Linked DNA regions of Haloactinomyces albus. Each later gene encodes a partner of the first gene's protein in a complex. Links are inferred from orthologs where the notes say so. Each region holds a gene or a part of one and is shown on either strand. Other genes may lie near its edges.

Region 1 (10,423 bases):
TCCGGGCCATGACCCTCAGCCTTCCCGAGGTCTTCGGTAGTTATCGGTATTGGGTCGTCGGTTCACTCGCCGGGGGCGACATGGACGCACTGCTCGGTGTCCTGCCGTTTGCCGCGGCGGGACTCGTACTCGCCGTGCTGACGGCTTCACCGCTGAACGCACTGGCTCTCGGGGACACGGCCGCCGCAACCCTGGGCGCCAACACCACCGCCATCCGTATCGGCGGAATGCTCTCCGCGACTCTGCTGTGTGCGGCAGCGACCGCCTCGGCGGGGCCGATCGCATTCATCGGGCTCGCCGTCCCGCACATCGTGCGCGCACTCGTCGGCAGCGATCACCGCTGGCAGGTCCCACTCAGCCTGGTTCTCGGCCCCGTCCTGCTGCTGACAGCGGATGTACTCGGGCGGGTCATCGCGCGGCCGCAGGAGATCATGGTCGGCGTCGTGACCGCATTCGTCGGTGCGCCCGCGCTGCTTCTGGCGGTACGCCGGATGCGGGGAGGCACCTGATGTACACCCCCGGTAGCCGCACCGTGCGCGTCGGTACCCTGCTTGCTGTCCCGGTCCGGCGACGCTCCCTCGTCCAGGGTCTTGCGGTTGCAGTGGCGATCGTCGCCGTCGGCGTCGCCACGCTGACGCTGGGCGAGCTCGGCATTGCTCCGGAGCGCCTGCCCGCCGCGCTGATCGACGTGCCCAGCGGCAGCGAGGGCTTCGTCCTGAAACGTCTTCGCGGTCCCCGTTTCGTCGTGGCCGTGGCCACCGGTGCCGCTCTCGGCATCTCCGGTGCGCTGTTCCAGACGGTCACTCGCAACCCGTTGGGCAGCCCGGACGTCATCGGCCTCACCGCCGGTGCCGGGGCAGGCGCGGCAGCGGCGGCTCTGCTGTGGCCGGGTGCGGTCTCCGTACCGGCGAGCGCGACGCTCGGTGCCGCCATCGCCACGGTGGTCGTCTTCTTCTCCACCGGACGCGGCTTTTCCTCACCCAGTCACCTGATCATCGCCGGTATCGGCGTCTCCGCCATGGCGGTCGCCTTCACGCAGTACGTGGTGCTGGTGCAGTCGCGCGATCAGGCTGCGGTTCTGCACGCCTACCTCACCGGCAGCCTGTCGGCGCGTTCCTGGGAGAACGCGGTCACCATCTGGTCCGTGCTCGCCGTCCTGCTGCCTGCCGCCATCGCGCTGGGGCGACGCCTGCAACTGATCGAGATGGGTGATGAGTCGGCCGACGCGCTCGGTGGGAAATCCGAGCGGACCCGCGCGTGGTCGATCGTCGTGGCGATCGCACTGTCCGCCGCCGCGGTGAGCGTGGCCGGGCCCATCGCCTTCGTGTCCCTGACCGCTCCCCAGATCACCAAGCGACTGTCGCGAACCCCCGGTGCCAACGTCACTCTCTCGGCGCTGACCGGGGCGCTCATTCTCGTCACCGCCGACCTCTGCGTACAGCAGGTTCCGCTCGTCGAGGACCTTCCCGTCGGTGTTCTCACCGTCGGCATCGGAGGCCTGTATCTCGGCTACCTGCTCGTCCGCGAGTGGAAGAAAGGAACGATGTGAGTCCGCGCAACCCCCTGCGAACCCACGGCGATACCGCTGTCCGCGGTGATGCCCTCGCGAGCGGTGTCACCACGGGGCTGGCCGCTCGCGATCTCACTCTCGCCTATGACGGCCGCGTGGTCTGCGACGGTCTCTCCGTCGATATCCCGGACGGCGAGTTCACCGCGATCATCGGACCGAACGGTTGCGGCAAGTCGACGCTGCTCAAGTCGCTGGCGCGCATCCTGACTCCGACGCGCGGGCAGGTGCTTCTCGACGGTCGACCGATCCGTTCCTACGGCAGCAAGCAGGTCGCGCGCCGCGTCGCATTGCTCCCACAGAGCCCGGTCACTCCCGACGCGATTCGCGTGGGCGATCTGGTCGGGCGTGGGCGCTACCCGTATCACTCGCTGTGGCGTCAGTGGACTCCCGACGATCAGGACGCCATCGATACCGCACTCGCACTGACGGGGACCGCCGACCTGTCGCAGCGGCATGTCACCGAGCTGTCGGGTGGCCAGCGCCAGCGAGTGTGGGTCGCGATGGTGCTGGCACAGCAGACCTCCACCCTGCTGCTCGACGAGCCGACGACGTTCCTCGACATCGCACATCAGTACGAGCTGCTCGAGTTGTGCGCGATGCTGCAGCGCGACGGCCGAACGGTGACCGCGGTACTCCACGATCTCAACCAGGCCGCCCGGTTCGCCGGTCACCTCATCATGATGAAGGAGGGGCGGATCGTCGCCGAGGGAGTGCCGGAGGAGATCCTCACCGCCGAACTGGTGGAGGACGTCTTCGGACTCCGGTGCGAGATCGTGCCCGATCCGCAGTCGCGGACGCCGATGATGGTGCCCCTGGTCCGAGACTTCGACCACGGGCACGTCGACCTCGCCCTCGGCGAGTGAGTCGGCTGCGGAACCGACTCCGCCTCTTAACCGGGGGAGACGCGCAGGATCTTGTCGTCGGAGCCGTTCGAGGTCGAGACGTACAGCGCACCGTCGGGGCCCCGGGTGGCCGCACGCAGGCGGCCGTGGGTGCCGTCGAGTTCTCCGGGCACCGACACGCTGCGCACACTCCGGCCGTCCTCGCTCAGCCGGAACAGCAGCACCTTGCTGCCCTTGAGCGCGGTGACCGCCAGTACCCCGTCGAGCGGACCCCACTGCGGGCCGGTCGGGAATGTCGCATCACACACGGCCTCGGTCTCGTCGCCGGAGGTCCACACCGCGGGTACCGCGTTCGGGAAGCGCTGCAGGTCGGTCATCGGCACCGATTCGTCGTAGTACTCCTGCGTCCCACCCCGGGACGGATCCCATCCGTAGTTGCCACCCGGCCGGAGCAGGTTGATCTCGTCGTCGACGTCCGGCCCGTGCTCGGCGATGAACACCTGGTCGTCCGGGCGGGCCCGCCCAGCAGGGCGGAACGCGATGCCCTGGGGATTGCGGTGACCGTAGGTGAGGATCAGCCGCGTGGCGGGGTCCGGCGAGTCGAGGAAGGGGTTGCCCGGCAACGGGGCTCCGGTGTCGATGTCCATCCGCAGGACCTTGCCGCCGAGGGAGGAGAGGTCCTGCGCGACCGTCGGGCGGGCGCTGTCGCCGGTGGTGACCAGCAGGCTGCCGTCGTCGGCCAGTCCGGGGCGGCATCCCGAGTGCCTGCCGCTGGGATTGATCGGGAGTCCGGTCAGCAACGGGCCGACGCGCCGTGCGCTGTTGCCGTCCTCGGACAGTTGCCAGGTGACCAGCCGGATGTCCACGGCACGGCCGTCGACCTGGTGGGTCTGACAGGTGAGAAACCGCCGGCTGGTGGCGAACTCCGGGTGGACGAGCAGGCCCATCAGACCGCCTTCGCCGCGCACGAGCACGTCGCCGAAGTCGGCTCGGACCTCCCGTAGCCGGCCTCCGGACAGCAGGGCCAGGCGCCCCGGACGCTGGGTGATCAGGGCGGAACCGTCCGGCAGGAAATCGATGCCCCAGGGGTGCTCGAGTCCGCCTGCGAGGACTTCCACCCGCAGAGCCGTCGATGAGGGCGTGGTGGGTACGGGATCGGACGGTCCGGTTGTGCGCTGACCGTTTCCCCTGCCGTCACCGCTGCATCCGGTCAGCGTGAGCAGCCCGGCCAGCCCGGTCAGGGCACGGCGTCGCGTGAGTACAGGCCGCGTGAACATACACACAGTATTTCACCCGGCACGCGGGGATCATGGCTGTGTGCGGCGGCGTGCGCTGGGCACGGTGGTGCCGAAACCGGAGCACGGTGCGGGCAGGAGCACGGTGCGGGCCGGGGGAGTGCGGGCTGTGGGGAGTCGTAAGCTGGACGGGGACCCTTTTCGCCTTGGCTGCCCGGGTGGCGGACCGCTCCGGACGGTCGCGTGCCCGGTGGGAGTCGGCGAGCGTGTCCCTGTTCGTGTGACTTTGGTTCGTGTGCTCTGGCGCGGTGCGAGGTACTTCCATGACCCAGGCTGGCTCCCAACCGGGCGATTCCCCATCGGCCGGATTACTGGGCGGACTGCTCGAAACATTGTTCCGGGATCCGGCTGTGCAGCAGATCGTCGAGGCGACCGATCGTTCTCGCCTGGTCCTGGAGGGGCCCGCGGCGGCGCGCCCGATGGTGGCCGCCGCCCTGGCCGCCGGGGAGCGTGCCGGCGGAGTGAACCGCCCGGTACTGCTGGTCACCGCGACCGGACGTGCGGCCGACGAGACCGCGGCGGCTCTGTCGGGCCTGCTCGGCGCGGACGGTGTCGAAGTGCTGCCGTCGTGGGAGACGCTGCCGCACGAGCGGCTCTCACCACGCGCCGACACCGTCGGCAAGAGGTTGGCGGTGCTGCGCCGTCTGGCCCATCCCGAGGAGGACGCGCGCGGCCCGATCCGGGTACTGATCACGACGGTGCGCAGCCTGATCCAGCCGATCGCGCCCGGTCTGGGCGAGCTGCCTCCGGTACGGCTGCGCGTCGGTGCGGAACACGACTTCGAGGAGCTGGTCCAACGCCTGGCGGGGCTGGCCTACGAACGGGTCGACATGGTGGAAAAGCGCGGCGAGTTCGCCGTGCGCGGCGGCATCATCGATGTGTTCCCGCCCACCGAGGAGCATCCGCTGCGGGTCGAGTTCTGGGGGGACGAAGCCACCGAGATCCGGCCTTTCTCGGTGGGCGATCAGCGGTCGCTGTCCGAGGACAGCGGTACGGAGGACGACGTCGAACTGTTCGCGCCACCGTGCCGGGAGTTGCTGATCACCGCCGATGTGCAGGAGCGCGCGAGCACGCTCGCCGCTCAGCACGAGTCCGATCCGCAGCTGACCGAGATGCTCGGCAAGATTGCCGCCGGTGCTCCGGTGGACGGTATGGAAGCGTTGATTCCGGCGCTGTGCGCGGGAGAAATGCAGTTGCTGACCGATCTGGTCCCGGCAACTACCCACGTCGTGCTCGCCGATCCGGAGAAGGTGCGGGCCAGGGCCGCCGATCTGGTGCGCACCGGCCAGGAGTTCCTGGAGGCTTCCTGGATGGTGGCGGCCGATGGCGGGAAGGCGCCGATCGATCTCGGGGCCTCGGCCTACCGGGGGTTGGCCGAGGTCGCCGAGCACACCCGTGAGCGGGGGTTGCCGTGGTGGACGCTGAGCCAGCTCAGCAGCGACGCCGACGCGGGGGAGACCACCGATGTGGCCGCCGAGACCGTGCGCCTGACGCTGAAACCGGTGGAGCAGTACCGAGGTGAGCTCGAACGTGCCTTCACCGATCTGCGTACGCACACGGCGGGCGGGGGTGCCGCGGTGATCGTCGTGCCCGGGACCGGGACAGCCCAGCGTGCCGTGCAGCAGTTGGGCGAGGTGGAGCTTCCCGCCGGGCACGCCGAGGACGGACTCGTTTCGGAGCCGGAGTCCGGTGTGGTCACGGTCGTGCGTGGCGGTTTGGAGGACGGTTTCGCCGCGCCCGACGTGGGGCTCGTGGTGCTGACCGAGACCGACCTGACCGGTGGACGTGGTGGAACGTCCACAAAGGACATGCGCAGGATGCCCTCGCGTCGTCGCGACGGTGTCGACCCGCTCGCGCTCAAGCCGGGCGATCACGTCGTGCACGAGCAGCACGGCATCGGCAAGTACGTCGAGATGGTGCAGCGCACCGTCGGTGACGCCACTCGTGAGTACCTGGTGCTGGAGTACGCCTCCAGTAAGCGCGGCCAGCCCGGCGACCGGCTGTTCGTGCCGACCGACCAGCTCGACGAGGTCTCCCGCTATGTCGGCGGCGAGCTGCCCACGCTGAACAAGCTCGGCGGAACGGACTGGAAGAACACCAAGGCCAAGGCGCGCAAGGCGGTCAAGGAGATCGCCTCCGAACTCGTCCAGCTCTACGCTGCCCGCCAGTCCTCACCCGGCCATGCGTTCAGCGCGGACACCCCGTGGCAGCGCGAGCTCGAGGACGCCTTCCCCTACACCGAGACCGGCGACCAGCTGGCCGCGATCGAGGAAGCCAAGGCCGACATGCAGAGCTCGGTGCCGATGGACCGGGTCGTCTCCGGTGACGTCGGCTACGGCAAGACCGAGATCGCCGTGCGCGCCGCCTTCAAGGCGGTGCAGGAAGGCAAGCAGGTCGCGGTGCTGGTGCCGACGACGCTGCTGGCCCAGCAGCACCTCAACACCTTCACCGACCGGATGCACTCCTTCCCGGTGGTCATCAAGGGTCTGTCGCGGTTCACCGACCCGCACGAGGGCGAGCAGACCGTCAACGGGTTGGCCAGTGGCGAGGTGGACATCGTCATCGGCACGCATCGCCTGCTGCAGACCGGTATCCGCTACAAGGACCTGGGGCTGGTGATCGTCGACGAGGAGCAGCGCTTCGGTGTCGAGCACAAGGAGCACATCAAGTCACTGCGCACGCACGTCGACGTGCTGACCATGTCGGCCACGCCGATCCCCCGGACGCTGGAGATGAGCATGGCCGGTATCCGCGAGATGTCGACCATCCTCACCCCGCCCGAGGAGCGCCACCCGGTGCTGACCTACGTCGGCGCTTATGACGAGAAGCAGGTGGCCGCGGCGATCCGGCGGGAGCTGCTGCGCGACGGCCAGGTCTTCTTCGTGCACAACCGGGTGCAGAGCATCGAGAAGGCCGCGCGACACCTGCGGGAGCTCGTGCCGGAGGCACGCATCGTCACCGCGCACGGCCAGATGAACGAGGACAGGCTGGAAAAGATCATCCAGGGTTTCTGGGAACGCGAGCACGACGTGCTGGTGTGCACCACGATCGTGGAGACCGGCCTGGACATCTCCAACGCCAACACGCTGATCGTGGAGCGCTCGGACACGCTCGGCCTGGCGCAGCTGCACCAGCTGCGCGGGCGCGTCGGGCGGGCCCGCGAGCGCGGGTACGCCTACTTCCTGTATCCGCCGGAGAAGCCGCTGACCGACACCGCGCACGACCGGCTGGCCACGATCGCGCAGAACTCCGAGCTCGGCGCCGGGATGGCGGTGGCGATGAAGGACCTGGAGATTCGGGGCGCGGGCAACATCCTCGGCGCCGAGCAGTCCGGCCACATCGCCGGTGTCGGGTTCGACCTGTACATGCGACTGGTCGGTGAAGCCGTGCAGGCCTTCCGCGAGCACGCCGGGGCGGAACCGGGCGAGGAGGAGGAGCTCGCCGAGGTGCGGGTGGATCTGCCGGTGGACGCCCACATCCCGCACGACTACGTGCCGGGTGAACGGTTGCGGCTGGAGGCCTACCGCAAGATCGCCGCCGCTGCGGCCGGGCCCGCGTTGGACGCGGTGCGCTCGGAGCTGGCCGATCGCTACGGCCCGGTGCCCGACTCGGTGGAGCGGCTGCTCAAGGTCGCGGCGTTCCGGCAGGTCTGCCGTGCGCACGGGGTCACCGAGGTCACCCTGCAGGGATCGTCGTTGCGGTTGGCACCGGTGGAGCTGTCGGAGTCGGCGCAGGTGCGGCTCAAGCGCCTGTACCCGAAGGCGGTGTACAAGGCGGCCGTGCGCACCGTGTCGGTCCCGCGCCCGACCGAGGGCGCCGCGGGCGGTCGGATCGGTGCGCCGCAGCTGCGCGACGAGGCGCTGCTCGACTGGTGCACCAAGCTCGTCGAGTCCCTGGTGGCTGCCCCCGCACCCGTGGGATGAGTGGCTCAGTGGCGGGCGAGGTACTCCTCCGGTGCCTCCCGCCCTACGTCGGAGATGCGCGACCTTTCAAAACAGTTGCACGTGGGGATTCGGCGGATCCTCCCATGACGCGCCGGCCGTCTGGCAGACTGCGCCGTGGCAGCTGTCGGTGGACAGTCGGCTGCAGGTCCGCAGCGGCAGGGAGGTTCCGTGGCACTCGTCAGCGCGTCGATGGCCATGTCCGGTGACGGCGACATCGCCGGTTCTCCCGACGCGGAGCAGGCTCTTTCCTCGGGCGGGGCCACCAGTGTCGGTTACACCATCGAACGTGAGCGGATTCCCGAAGCCATCGCCGACTTGCGCCGTGCTCTCATGGCGCTGGAACAGGCGGCTGATGAGGCGTTGCGTCATCAGCACATCGTTGCCCCGGGCGGTGATCCGTATAGCGCCCGGGCCGTGACAACGATGGGCTCCGAGTTGGTGGCGAACTACGTGAGCTCCAACGCGCGTGACCGGGAAAGCATCGAGTCGATGATCGAAAACCTGGAGGCGGCGATGCGCCGGTACGACGCGCAGGAAGACCGCTCCACCCGATCGTTCCGGCCGGAGTCGTGACCTTGCCGAACAGGGCCGGCCGCGCGGCCGTGGCATTGCCCGCCGCTACTCTGCTCGCCGGGTGCATGCGGGTGCGCGCGGTGGTGACCGAGGTGGTGCGGATGCTGAAGGCGGGCGCGTGATGGGCTGGGGACTGGACCACATCCGGGAGGTCGGCGGCAATATCGCCGACGACGTGCGGAATGCTGCTTGCGCGACCGTCGATGATTTCCGGAGTGCGGCGGACCGGGTGCACGACCGGTTGACGCCGGACATCCGTCCGGAAGGCGTCAGCGGCCACCGGATCTACGCCTGGTTCCACCACGGGCCCGGCACCGGCAGCCTCGACGATGCGGTCGACGGCTGGGGCAAGGTGTCCGAGAAGCACGCCGAGGTCGCCGACGCCGTCGACTCCGCGATGGGCAAGCTGCGGGCCTCCTGGGAGGGTGAGGCAGCGACCGCCGCGCAGACCGCCGGCCGCGCCTTGCGTGATGCCGCCGACACCGCGAGCGCCTGTGCTGCCCGGGCCGGTAGTGCCCTGGCGGCGCAGAGCTTCGAGTTCAACGAGGCGAAGAAGAACGTTCTCGACGTGTCCGCGCACCCACCGAGGATCGACCCGCTCACGGGTGAGCTCGGTGCGGTCGACTATCACCAGGAGGCTCGGTCCTACGCCGCCGAGCAACGGACCAATCAGGCAGCGCTGCAGGGATACGGTTCGCAGACCGGCGGCCACGCAGGCAGTGTGCCGCGCTTCGACGGGTCCGGTGGCGCTGCCCCCGTGGTCACCGCCTTGGCCTGGAGCGAGGACGACGGACTGCCCGGGGGTGGCGGTTTCGAGTTCGGTGCCGACCACGATCTCTCCGGTGCGAGTGTGGCGGCCGGTGCGGCAGGCCTCGCCGCAGGCGGTGTTGCCGTACTCGGTGGCGATGTGCTCGGCGAGCGGGTCGGTGGCCGCGGTGGCATCAGCGGACGGGGTGTCTCCGGCTTCGGTGATCGAGCGGACACCGGTTCCGGTGGGGCCGCCCGCAGTACCACCGGTGCACCGCCGAGAGCAGCCGGTGCGGGCGGCCGGGGCCGGCAGGGTGCGGACGACGAGCAGCACGAGAATCCCGAGTGGCTGGCGGCCGACGAGAGCCCGGACGAACTGTTCGGCATCGCCGGGAGAACCGCCCCGCCCGTGCTCGGCGCGCTGCCCTCCGAGCGGGAAGACCGGCAGTGAGCGGGGAGCGTTTCGAGCGGATCCTCGACCGCCCGGTCGTGCTGAGCTACACCTGCTATGACGTGCTGCATCACGGCGAGTGCGGGGAGGGCACCCCGAAACCGGCCGGTTTGGAAGGGATTTCGCCGGGAAGTACGAATCGGGAACGCATCCGGATCGTCACCGAAGTCCTCGCCGATCTGCGCGAGCGCGGCTTGGCGGTCGTGGACACGCCGGTGCGGCCGTTGCGCGACACGATTCGTCTGCTGCACGAGCCGCAGCGGCGCATCTACGGTTGGTACGCGATCCGCGGCGACGAGGGGACGACCTACGGTGGCTTTCACGCCGCCGAGTCCGACGGGTGCGCGGTGCTGGCCGCGGAGGAGGACGGGCGGGTTCTTCTCGAACCCGTGCCGTCGGATGTGCTGCTGTCGACGGTGGTGAGCCTGCTACCCGACGCCGAGCCGATTGCCGACACCGCCATGGTCGTGGCACCGGAGCGTCCGCCGCGCCGTGTACCGGTGAAACCCGAGGACGAGTGGGCGGAGTCGGGAGACGAGGTTCGGCGGCCCCACTCGGCCCGGGAGGCGCTGCAGCGCAAGCACGACCGCATCGAGGAACTGACGAGTGGCCCGCTGGACTTTGCCATGCAGGTCGGCCGGTCAACCAGGACGGCCAAGGGCGGGGAGAGGGTTTGCGACCATCCGCTGAACTATTACGCGGGGCGGCAGGGAGCACTGCTGACCGTGGTCAAACGCGCTCGTGCGGATGGAGCCGAAGGGGACGGCGCCGAAGAGGACGGTGATCTGCGCAGGCACGTGCTCCCCGCAACTCCGGATGTCTTCCGACAGGAACTGCGCGAGCTCGGACGTACGAGGTGAATGCGTCGCTGTGGCGGTCGGAGTGCCACAACGACGCATTCACCATGCGGCCGGCACGCCGTGCTCACTCCACGAAATCCCGGACGCCTTCGGAGACCTCGTCGGAGGAGAGCAGTGTGACGTGTCCGGTGCAGGACACCT
Region 2 (9,610 bases), 2.5 Mb from region 1 along the record:
CGATCTGGTCACCAACACGACCCATCACCTGCTCGCCGACATCGAGCTTCTGCGCAGGCATCTCGGCATCGAGAAATGGTTGGTGCTCGGCGGATCCTGGGGTTCGACGCTCGGATTGGCCTATGCCGAGAAGCACCCCGAGCGCGTCTCGGAGATCGTGTTGGTCAGCGTCGTGACCACCACGCATCGGGAAGTGGAGTGGATAACCCGCGAGATGCGCCGGTTTTTCCCCGAGCGCTGGGCGCGATTCCGCGAGGGCGTCCCCGTGGCCGAACGCGACGGCAATCTGGTGGAGGCCTACAGCAGGCTGCTGCACGATCCCGATCCAGCCGTGCGGGAGCAGGCTGCGCAGGACTGGTGCGCCTGGGAGGACACGCACGTTGCCGTGCGTTCCGATCACCGGCCGGATCCGCGGTACGCGGATCCGGTGTTTCGCCTGTGTTTCGCGCGGTTGGTCACCCACTACTGGAGGCACGCCGCGTGGCTCGAGGACGGGGTGCTCCTGCGGGAGGCGGGCAAGCTCTCGGGCATTCCCGGCGTCCTGGTGCACGGCCGTCTCGACGTGAGCAGCCCGCCGGATATCGCCTGGGAGCTTGCCCGGGCGTGGCCGGACTCCGAACTCGTGCTGATCGATGATGCGGGACACGGCGCGGGCGAGGTCGGCACGATCGAGGCCCTCGTCACGGCCACCGATCGCTTCGCCACGCGTTCCTAGCCCTCCGGCGCCGCAGCAGAACCCACTGCGGCCATCGTGCTATTATTGGGCAATTGCCCAAGACAGATGACCAGTCAGCAGGGATGTGCGCAGCGGAGCAGGAAGGGCAACGGGCATGCCGGGACGGACAGCGGCGGAACGAGGACGGGAAGTACGGCAGAAGCTCCTGGCCGCCGCAGCCGAGCTCATCCCGGAACTGGGCTGGAACGCGGTGACTACCCGGGTTCTGGCCGAGCGTGCGGGCGTCGCTGCCGGGCTCGTCCACTATCACTTCCCGTCACTGCAGGCACTGCTCGGCGAGTCGGCAGTGGGGGTGATGCGGCGGGTGATGTCCACTGCCGGGCCCGCGCTCGACAGCGCCGAGACGGTCGAGGCCGGTATGGACATGATCCTCGGAATCCTCGACGGCTATACGGGAAACGACTCCACCTCGTTGGTGTTCATCGAGGCATACCTCGCTGCGACCCGCGACGAGAACCTGCGGGGCGAACTCACCGCTCTGGTCGCGGACTTCCGGCGCGACCTTGCCCGGTGGCTCGGCGAACGAGGTCGGGACAGACCCGAGGAAACCGCCTCCGTGCTGGCCGCCGCCATCGACGGTGTGCTGCTGCATCGGGCGCTGAATCCGGAGTTGACTTCGGCAGCAGTCGCGCCGGTGCTGTGCAAGCTCTTCACGCCCGCCGAATCCGACGGCAGTGATGGATCACGGAAAGCAGGCTCCAGATGAAGGCAGTGATCAGCGGAGCCGGTATCGCCGGCTTGTCTCTCGCTCAGCGCCTGACGACGCTCGGATGGGACGTCGTCCTGGTTGAGAAGTCGCCCGGTCCGCGCAGCCAGGGATACATGATCGACTTCTTCGGGCCCGGTTACGAGGCTGCCGAGGCGATGGGGGTGCTGCCTCGGATGCAGGAACTCGGCTACCGGGTCACCAAGGTGAGCTATGTCGACCACTCCGGTCACCGGCGCGCGGGCCTGAACTACGCGCGCTTCGAGCAGGCGATCAACGGCCGCCTGCTCAGCATCATGCGTCCCGATCTGGAGCTGGCGCTTCGGGAACGGGTGATCGGCGAGGCGGAACTGCGGTTCGGCAGCGGCATCGCCGAGATCGAGAATTTCGCCGATGGTGTTCGCGTCACTCTTGATGACGGGTCGGTCCTCGGCGCGGACCTGCTCGTCGGCGCGGACGGCGTTCATTCGACCGTGCGACGGATGGTGTTCGGCCCGGAAGAGCGGTACTTCCGCTACCTCGGGTTTCACACCGCCGCCTACACCTTCGACGAGCCGTCGATCCACCAGCGGGTCCGGGATCGTTTCTGCCTGACCGACACGGTGGGGCGGCAGATGGGATTCTACGGCCTGCGCGACGGCAGAGTGGCCACCTTTACGGTGCACCGCACCACGGACCCCACGCTGCCGGACGATGCGCGGTCGGCCGTGCGCCGGGCTTATTCGGACCTGGGATGGGTGGTTCCGCGCGCCCTGGAACAGTGCCCGGAATCGTCCGAAGTGTACTACGACCAGGTCGCCCAGATAGAGGTTCCACAGTGGAGCCACGGGCGAGTGGTCCTGCTGGGCGATGCATGCCAGGCGGTCTCGCTGCTGGCCGGCCAGGGTGCCTCGCTGGCCATCGCCGGTGCCTACGTGCTCGGCGGGCAGTTGGCGAGTGCGGATTCCATCGATACCGCGCTTACCCGTTATCGGCGGTTGTGGCAACCGGTCGTCGTCGAGAAGCAGCGGGTCGGGCGGCGTGGGGCCGAGTGGTTCCTGCCATCGTCGCGGCTGCGGCTGTGGTTGCGCAGGAGCGCGCTGAAACTGGCGAACCTTCCGGTGCTGGACCGCTACTTCGCCACCGCCCTGGTCGGCAAGTCCACCGCCACCGTCGAGCAGCTCAGCGGCGGGCTCCGTTCGGTTCGCCGAGACTGAATGTTGCTCATTCGATGGGCGGTATCAAACCTTGGTCATGTGCCCATTTCCTGAAACCACCTGTCGTGAAGGGTAACCGGTACTCACTTTCCAGTAGATGGTCGGCGACCGTCGATATCGGATCGACCGAAACAAGATCCCCGTGGAGTGCCTCGCACAGGAGTCCGAAGGTGCCCTGGTAAGGCACGCTGTTCGCATGAGCGATCTTGCGTGCAGGTCCGTCATCGACGACTGCGATTGCGTCGTAGACCGTTCCCGCTTGCGCGGACAGCCGAGATAGTGATCGACTTTCTGTGAAAGAGGCGGGTTATGGCAGCCTCACGTCGGAAATATGCGATCGAGTATCGCAGCCATGCGGTGGAGTTGGTCCGTGAATCGGGGCATGGTCAGACGTACTGCCAGATCTGGTCTTCGGTGCGCTTGGGCAGTTCCGGCAACATTTCTTCGGTCCATGTGTCGAGTAGCAGGTCGAGAGCGCGCACTGTCGAGATCGACTCGCTACGGAATAGACGGAGAACGGCACGCTCGTACTCGCGTGGCAGGGCAGGAGGGACCAATTCCTCGCCGACCACCAGGTCCAGCTCCACGATGTCGGCGCGAGTGGTCCGAATCGACCGGATCGAATCGGCGTCTCCGCGATCAACGAGGCCGAGTTCGGTGAGACGGCGGGCGAGGGTTGCCATGTCGACCCGATACGAACTCGCGGTACGGACAGCGGCGGTGCGCATACCATTGTCGTCATCGGATGCGTAGCGAGTCCAGATGGTCCGCAGGGCTGTCTCCGGGAGAAGCAGAGCACGCGCGAACCTGTCGAACATTTTCTCTCGATGCTCGTCGCCCTGGTGCTCAGCGACTCTCCAGTCCACAGTGTAATCATCCGCTACCAGGTAATGACCGAGTTCGTGAGCCAGTGCAAGACGTCGGCGACCCACACGCAGCCCACCGTTGATGAGGGAGATACCGCCATGGCGGAGAAGGACCGTCGCGGCGTCAGCGGATTCGACGCCCAAGCCGAGGGAGAACACCAGCAATCCGAGAGTGGCCGCTTTGTCGGCGAGGTGTGCGCAGGGGACGTCGCTGTCCACTCCGAGCAAAGCTCGTGCGGTTGTGGCAAGTTCCTCCGCCTGAGTAGTGGTCTCGGGCATCGCCAGTGCTGATACAGCGGGAAAGCGAGCCGCTCGTCCTGCTCGGCGACGAATTCCGCCTCTCGTGCGATCCGTTCGACCATGGTGTCGATGCGAGGGCTGGGCGCACCGGGGTCACGTGCGTTGCGCCGTGAGACGATCGCAGCCGGTAGGTCCTGAACGAACCACTCGATCCGCACGTCCAGAGCGCTACCCAGTCGTGCCAACTCGATCGCCGACACACGGCGGTGACCGGCTTCGATCTTCGCCAGCGCCGAGCGATCGAGTTGGACCTCGGTGGCCAGTTGGTCCTGGGGCAATTCTGCCCTGAGGCGAGCCCCGGCGACTCGCCGACCCATCTTCTCTGCGTCTATCCCCACGTGTGCGTTTCTAGAACATCCTGGGCATCCTGTCCCGAGGCAATCGCTTTGCGTACCGGGCGCTCACCAGCCGCGTTCGCGCCACTCCGGGACCTTGGGGCGTTCGGTGCCCAGCGTGGAGTCGTCGCCGTGGCCCGGGTAGAACCAGGTGGTGTCCGGGAGTTCGGCGAACACGCGGTTTTCCACGTCGTCGACCAGTGACCGGAAGGCCTCCGGTGAGGTGGTTTTGCCGACCCCGCCGGGGAACAGGGAATCGCCGGTGAACAGGTGTGGGTGGCCGGTCGGGTCGCGGTAGAGCAGCGCGATCGAGCCGGGAGTGTGGCCCCGCAGGTGGATGACCTCGACGGCGGACTCGCCGACCTGGACGGTCTCGCCGTGCTCGACCAGGCGATCCGGCGGTACCGGCAACTCGTCGGCATCCTCGGGATGCGCCACGGTGTAGGAGCCGGTCTGGCCCGCGATCGATCCCAGTGCCTGCCAGTGATCCCCGTGCTTGTGCGTGGTGACGATGGTGCGCAGGCGGGGGCGCTCGTCATCGTGACCGAGCAGGTCGGTCAGGCGCTCCGGGTCGTTGGCGGCGTCCACCAGCAGCGCATCGCCGGTGCGGCGGCAGGTCAGCAGGTAGGCGTTGTTGTCCATCGGCCCGACAGAGAGCTTCGTGATGGTCAGTGCGTCGAGTTGGCGCCGTGTCGCCGCGCCACCCGGCTCGACGTGTCCCGTGTACTGATCGTGAATCTCCACGCCCGAGAGCCTAACCCGTTGCCGGGTGTGTCACAGCCACGGTGGCAGATCGGGGACATCGCCGCGGAGATCGCCACTGCCCGCCCGGCCGAGCAGCCAGCCGAGCAGCGCACCCGGACGGCCGTGTATCCGTTTGCCCTGCTGGGGCCGCTGGAGCGGTACTCCGAGGTCCCAGGAACGGACCGTGCCGTCCGCGAACTCGGCCACCACGGTGAGCGCCGGTACGTCCGGGCGTCCCGCGAGCTGCCGGACCGTGTCGGCGAGGAGTTGTTCGGCGTCGTCGGCGGGAATGTCGTCCAGCCCGAATCCGTGGTCGAGATCGACCAGGTGGATCCACAGTTCGAGCAACCGTGAGCGCAGCACCTCGTAAGCCGGGATCGGTTTGCCCGGTGCCCCCACGACCTCGGCGGACCAGGCATGCGGGGGCAGTGCGCGCGCTGCTTCGACCAGTCGGGCGGACGAGGCTCGCAGGTCCTCGACCAGAATCCGGTGACTGCGCACGCTGCCTTCGCGGATATCGGCGTCCCGGTCTTCCCTGCTGGCGTACATGGGGTGTTCGACGCCGGTCCTGGCCCAGGTGAGCAGGTTGACACAGCCGTCCGCGCTCCGGGCGAGATGAGAGATGACGTGCGCTCGTGTCCAGTTCGGCAGCAGGCTCGGCCGGTGGACCGAGACCTCGTCCATGGTGTGCACGGCATCCAGCACGTGTCCGGTCGCGTGCTCGATCGAGGCGAGCAGTGCCGCGGTCCGGGGGCTTCCGGTGGGAGTGCTCATGCTGTCGCTCCGGTACCGGCGGGCGAGTTCGAAATCGGTCATGAAGTTCTCCCCGAGTGCGGAGAGACCCGAGTGCGGAGAGACCCGTCACGCCGGGTCGGCGCACGGCGGTGAAGCTTCGAGGGTAAGCGGCACGAACGCGCCTTCGATAGAGTCTGCGCGCATATTTTGTGCAGGTGGGAAGCCTCACCCACAAGAATGTCCGTGCTTCCGAGTAGTTTCACTCGGACGAGTGAGGGACGGGATTCGGCGTCGGGGAATGCCGAACGGCGGTCGACGTGTTCTCGTGCCGCGGCAGGTGTCTTGTCGGTAGCGGGGACAGGTACCTGCCGTCGGGCCGTGCGGACCTGCTGGCATGGTGGGGGCGGCGGGCGTGCTTTCCGGGACCGTCGGTGCCCGGGAATAGCATGGATGCGCAAGGTCGCCGGACCCGGCAGCGGCACCGCCCCGCGCAATGCCCGCGGCACTCGCTCGGGTCGCACGGCCGTGCGCCTCACCCCGCATCGACCAGCACTCTCGAAGGGATCACAGTGGCTGACCGCCTTGTCGTCCGCGGTGCCCGTGAGCACAACCTGCGTGGGATCGACCTCGACCTGCCGCGAAACAGCCTCATCGCATTCACCGGGTTGTCCGGATCCGGCAAGTCGAGCCTCGCCTTCGACACCATCTTCGCCGAGGGGCAGCGCCGCTACGTCGAGTCGCTCTCGGCCTATGCCCGGCAGTTCCTGGGGCAGATGGACAAGCCGGACGTGGAGTTCATCGAGGGCCTTTCCCCGGCCGTGTCCATCGACCAGAAGTCGACCAGCCGCAACCCCCGCTCCACGGTGGGAACCATTACCGAGGTCCATGACTACCTGCGGTTGCTCTATGCCCGCGCGGGCAAGCCGCACTGCCCCGTCTGCGGTGAGCTCATCAGCAAGCAGACCCCACAGCAGATCGTCGACCAGGTGTTGGCGATGCCCGAACGCACCCGTTTCCAAGTGCTCGCGCCCGTCGTGCGAGGGCGCAAGGGCGAGTATGTGGACCTGTTCGAGCAGCTGCAGACACAGGGCTTCGCTCGTGCGCGCGTCGACGGCACCGTGTATCCGCTGGAGAGCCCTCCGGCGCTGAAGAAGCAGGAGAAGCACGACATCGCCGTGGTCGTGGACCGGCTCACGGTCAAGGCCAGTGCCAAGCAGCGACTCACCGACTCGGTGGAAACCGCGCTGCGGCTGGCCGACGGCCTGGTCGCGCTGGAGTTCGTCGACGTCGACGAGCACGACGCGCAGCGGGAACGCAAGTTCTCCGAGAACCTGGCATGCCCCAACGGCCACCCCTTCGGTGTGGAGGAGCTGGAGCCGCGCTCGTTCTCGTTCAACTCGCCCTACGGCGCCTGTCCCGAATGTGCCGGGCTCGGCATCCGCAAGGAGGTCGACCCGGAACTGGTGGTCCCCGATGAGGACCTCCCGCTGGGTGAGGGCGCCATCGCCCCGTGGGCGGGCGGGCACACCGCGGAGTACTTCACCAGGCTGTTGACCTCGCTGTCCGAGGCCATCGGTTTTCGGATGGACACCCCCTGGAGACGGCTGCCGACCAAGGTCCGCAAGGCGGTGCTGCACGGCACCACCGATCAGGTGCACGTGCGCTACCGCAACCGCTACGGCAGGCAGCGCTCGTACTACGCGAACTACGAGGGCGTCATTCCGTTCCTGGAACGCAAGCTGGAGCAGACCGAGTCCGACTACGCCCGCGAAAAGTACGAGGGCTACATGCGGGACGTGCCGTGCCCGGCGTGTGACGGCACCCGGCTCAAGCCGGAGATCCTGGCGGTGACGATGGAAAACGCCGAGCACGGCGACATGTCCATCGCCGAGGTCAGCGCGCTGAGCGTACGGGACTGCGCGGCCTTCCTGAACGATCTCGTCCTGGGCCAACGTGAGGAGATGATCGCAGGTCGCGTCCTCAAGGAGGTGCAGGCCAGGCTGGGTTTCCTGCTGGACGTGGGGCTCGACTACCTGTCCCTGGACCGGGCCGCGGGCACACTCTCCGGCGGGGAGGCACAGCGCATCCGCCTGGCCACCCAGATCGGTTCGGGCCTGGTCGGGGTGCTCTACGTGCTGGACGAGCCCTCGATCGGGTTGCACCAGCGGGACAACCATCGCCTGCTGGAAACTCTGAGCCGCCTGCGTGACCTGGGCAACACGCTGATCGTGGTCGAACATGACGAGGACACGGTGCGTAGTTCGGACTGGGTGGTCGACATCGGCCCGGGTGCCGGTGAGCACGGAGGCCGCGTCGTGCACAGCGGGCCGTTCAAGGAGCTGCTGGACAACGAGGACTCCCTGACCGGCGACTACCTCGCGCGGCGCAAGCGGATTCCGCTGCCGGACAAGCGCCGCCCGAAGGACGCCAAGCGGCAGCTGACGGTGGTGGGGGCCCGCGAGCACAACCTGAACGAGATCGACGTCTCGTTTCCTCTCGGCTGCCTGATCGGAGTGACGGGCGTGTCGGGGTCTGGTAAGTCGACGCTGGTCAACGATGTGCTGGCCTCGACACTGGCGAACAAGCTCAACGGAGCACGGACCGTTCCCGGTAGGCACAAGCGGGTCAAGGGCTTGGAGCACGTCGACAAGCTGGTGCAGGTCGACCAGTCACCGATCGGGCGCACCCCGCGCTCCAACCCGGCCACCTACACCGGGGTGTTCGACCGGATCCGCAAGTTGTTCGCCGAGACGACCGAAGCGAAGGTGCGCGGCTACCAGCCCGGCCGATTCTCCTTCAACGTCAAAGGGGGGCGCTGCGAGGCTTGCGCGGGTGACGGCACCCTCAAGATCGAGATGAACTTCCTGCCGGACGTGTACGTGCCGTGCGAGGTGTGCAAGGGGGCCCGGTACAACCGGGAAACCCTGGAGGTGCACTACAAGGGCAGGACCATCGCGGAGGTCCTGGATCTGCCGATCGAGGAGGCCGCCGAGTTCTTCGAGCCGATCACCGCGATTCACCGGCATTTGAAGACGCTGGTGGATGTCGGCCTGGGCTATGTGCGGCTCGGTCAGCCCGCGCCCACGCTGTCCGGCGGTGAGGCGCAGCGGGTGAAGCTGGCCAGCGAGTTGCAGAAGCGCTCGACGGGGCAGACCGTCTACATTCTCGACGAGCCCACCACCGGGTTGCACTTCGAGGACATCCGCAAGCTGCTCGGGGTGGTCAACGGTCTGGTGGACAAGGGCAACACGGTGATCGTCATCGAGCACAACCTCGACGTCATCAAGATGTCCGACTGGATTCTCGATCTCGGCCCCGAAGGCGGTAACGGCGGCGGTCTGCTCGTCGCGGAGGGAACTCCCGAGCAGGTCGTCGAGGTCGAGGGCAGCTACACCGGACAGTTCCTCGCGCCGGTGCTGGGACAGCAGTAGCGGAGTGAACCGGCCCGGCTGCTCCGGTAGAGCGCACCGACGGCCCGTTCACGCACTACAACTCCCGGTGCTCCTCTGGTGCGAACCGGCCCGGCTGCCGCACTGATCGGCCCCATATCGTTGCCGTGCGGCGACGGAAGGTGGGACGTAAAGCGTGGACGGGGTCGACTACTACGAGTTGCTCGGGGTGAGCCGGAATGCCTCGGAAGCCGAGATCAAGTCGGCGTATCGCTCCTTGGCTCGGGTGATGCATCCCGACGCGGGAGGAACCTCCGGCACGTTTCGGATGCTGCAGGAGGCCTACGAAACGCTGAGCGATCCGGTGCGACGCTCCGGCTACGACAAGGCCACCGCAGGTGGGACCGCCAGACCGATGCCATGGTTCGGTACCGGCACACGGGCCCGGCGGGATGGCCGATCCCGGGAGAAGGACCGCGAGCGGCGGAGCGGCGACCCCAACCGGCAGAGCCGCACGCGCCACTTCGGTGGCGATCCGGACTTCGTTCCCCCCGAGACACGGCCGGATCCGAGCAATCTTCCCTGGTGGAAGACGGTCGACCC

The links.
Region 2: the proteins of mfd (region 1) and uvrA are in contact, whole or in part, in a crystal structure (PDB 4DFC), measured with the Escherichia coli proteins. The link is inferred for Haloactinomyces albus from one-to-one orthologs.

What each region holds. Positions count from the first base shown.
Region 1 is NZ_JAVDXW010000001.1:3,004,223-3,014,645, forward strand. What follows is about bases 3,589-7,830. They hold mfd (transcription-repair coupling factor), read left to right. Parts: upstream 3,589-3,970; coding sequence 3,971-7,630; downstream 7,631-7,830. Other genes in these bases: JOF55_RS14230 (PQQ-dependent sugar dehydrogenase), read right to left, coding at 3,589-3,689; JOF55_RS14240 (hypothetical protein), read left to right, coding at 7,820-7,830. In the rest of the region: JOF55_RS14215 (FecCD family ABC transporter permease), read left to right, coding at 1-509; JOF55_RS14220 (FecCD family ABC transporter permease), read left to right, coding at 509-1,549; JOF55_RS14225 (ABC transporter ATP-binding protein), read left to right, coding at 1,546-2,433; more of JOF55_RS14230, read right to left, coding at 2,460-3,588; more of JOF55_RS14240, read left to right, coding at 7,831-8,224; JOF55_RS14245 (PPE domain-containing protein), read left to right, coding at 8,346-9,422; JOF55_RS14250 (ESX secretion-associated protein EspG), read left to right, coding at 9,419-10,282; JOF55_RS14255 (esterase/lipase family protein), read right to left, coding at 10,347-10,423. UniProt on the Escherichia coli protein: Couples transcription and DNA repair by recognizing RNA polymerase (RNAP) stalled at DNA lesions. Mediates ATP-dependent release of RNAP and its truncated transcript from the DNA, and recruitment of nucleotide excision repair machinery to the damaged site.
Region 2 is NZ_JAVDXW010000001.1:543,030-552,639, reverse strand. Bases 5,821-9,249 are described here. They hold uvrA (excinuclease ABC subunit UvrA), read left to right. Parts: upstream 5,821-6,187; coding sequence 6,188-9,049; downstream 9,050-9,249. Other genes in these bases: JOF55_RS02520 (J domain-containing protein), read left to right, coding at 9,204-9,249. In the rest of the region: pip (prolyl aminopeptidase), read left to right, coding at 1-715; JOF55_RS02550 (TetR/AcrR family transcriptional regulator), read left to right, coding at 831-1,442; JOF55_RS02545 (FAD-dependent monooxygenase), read left to right, coding at 1,439-2,638; JOF55_RS02540 (ImmA/IrrE family metallo-endopeptidase), read right to left, coding at 3,025-3,783; JOF55_RS02535 (MBL fold metallo-hydrolase), read right to left, coding at 4,206-4,883; JOF55_RS02530 (maleylpyruvate isomerase family mycothiol-dependent enzyme), read right to left, coding at 4,914-5,699; more of JOF55_RS02520, read left to right, coding at 9,250-9,610. UniProt on the Escherichia coli protein: The UvrABC repair system catalyzes the recognition and processing of DNA lesions. UvrA is an ATPase and a DNA-binding protein. A damage recognition complex composed of 2 UvrA and 2 UvrB subunits scans DNA for abnormalities.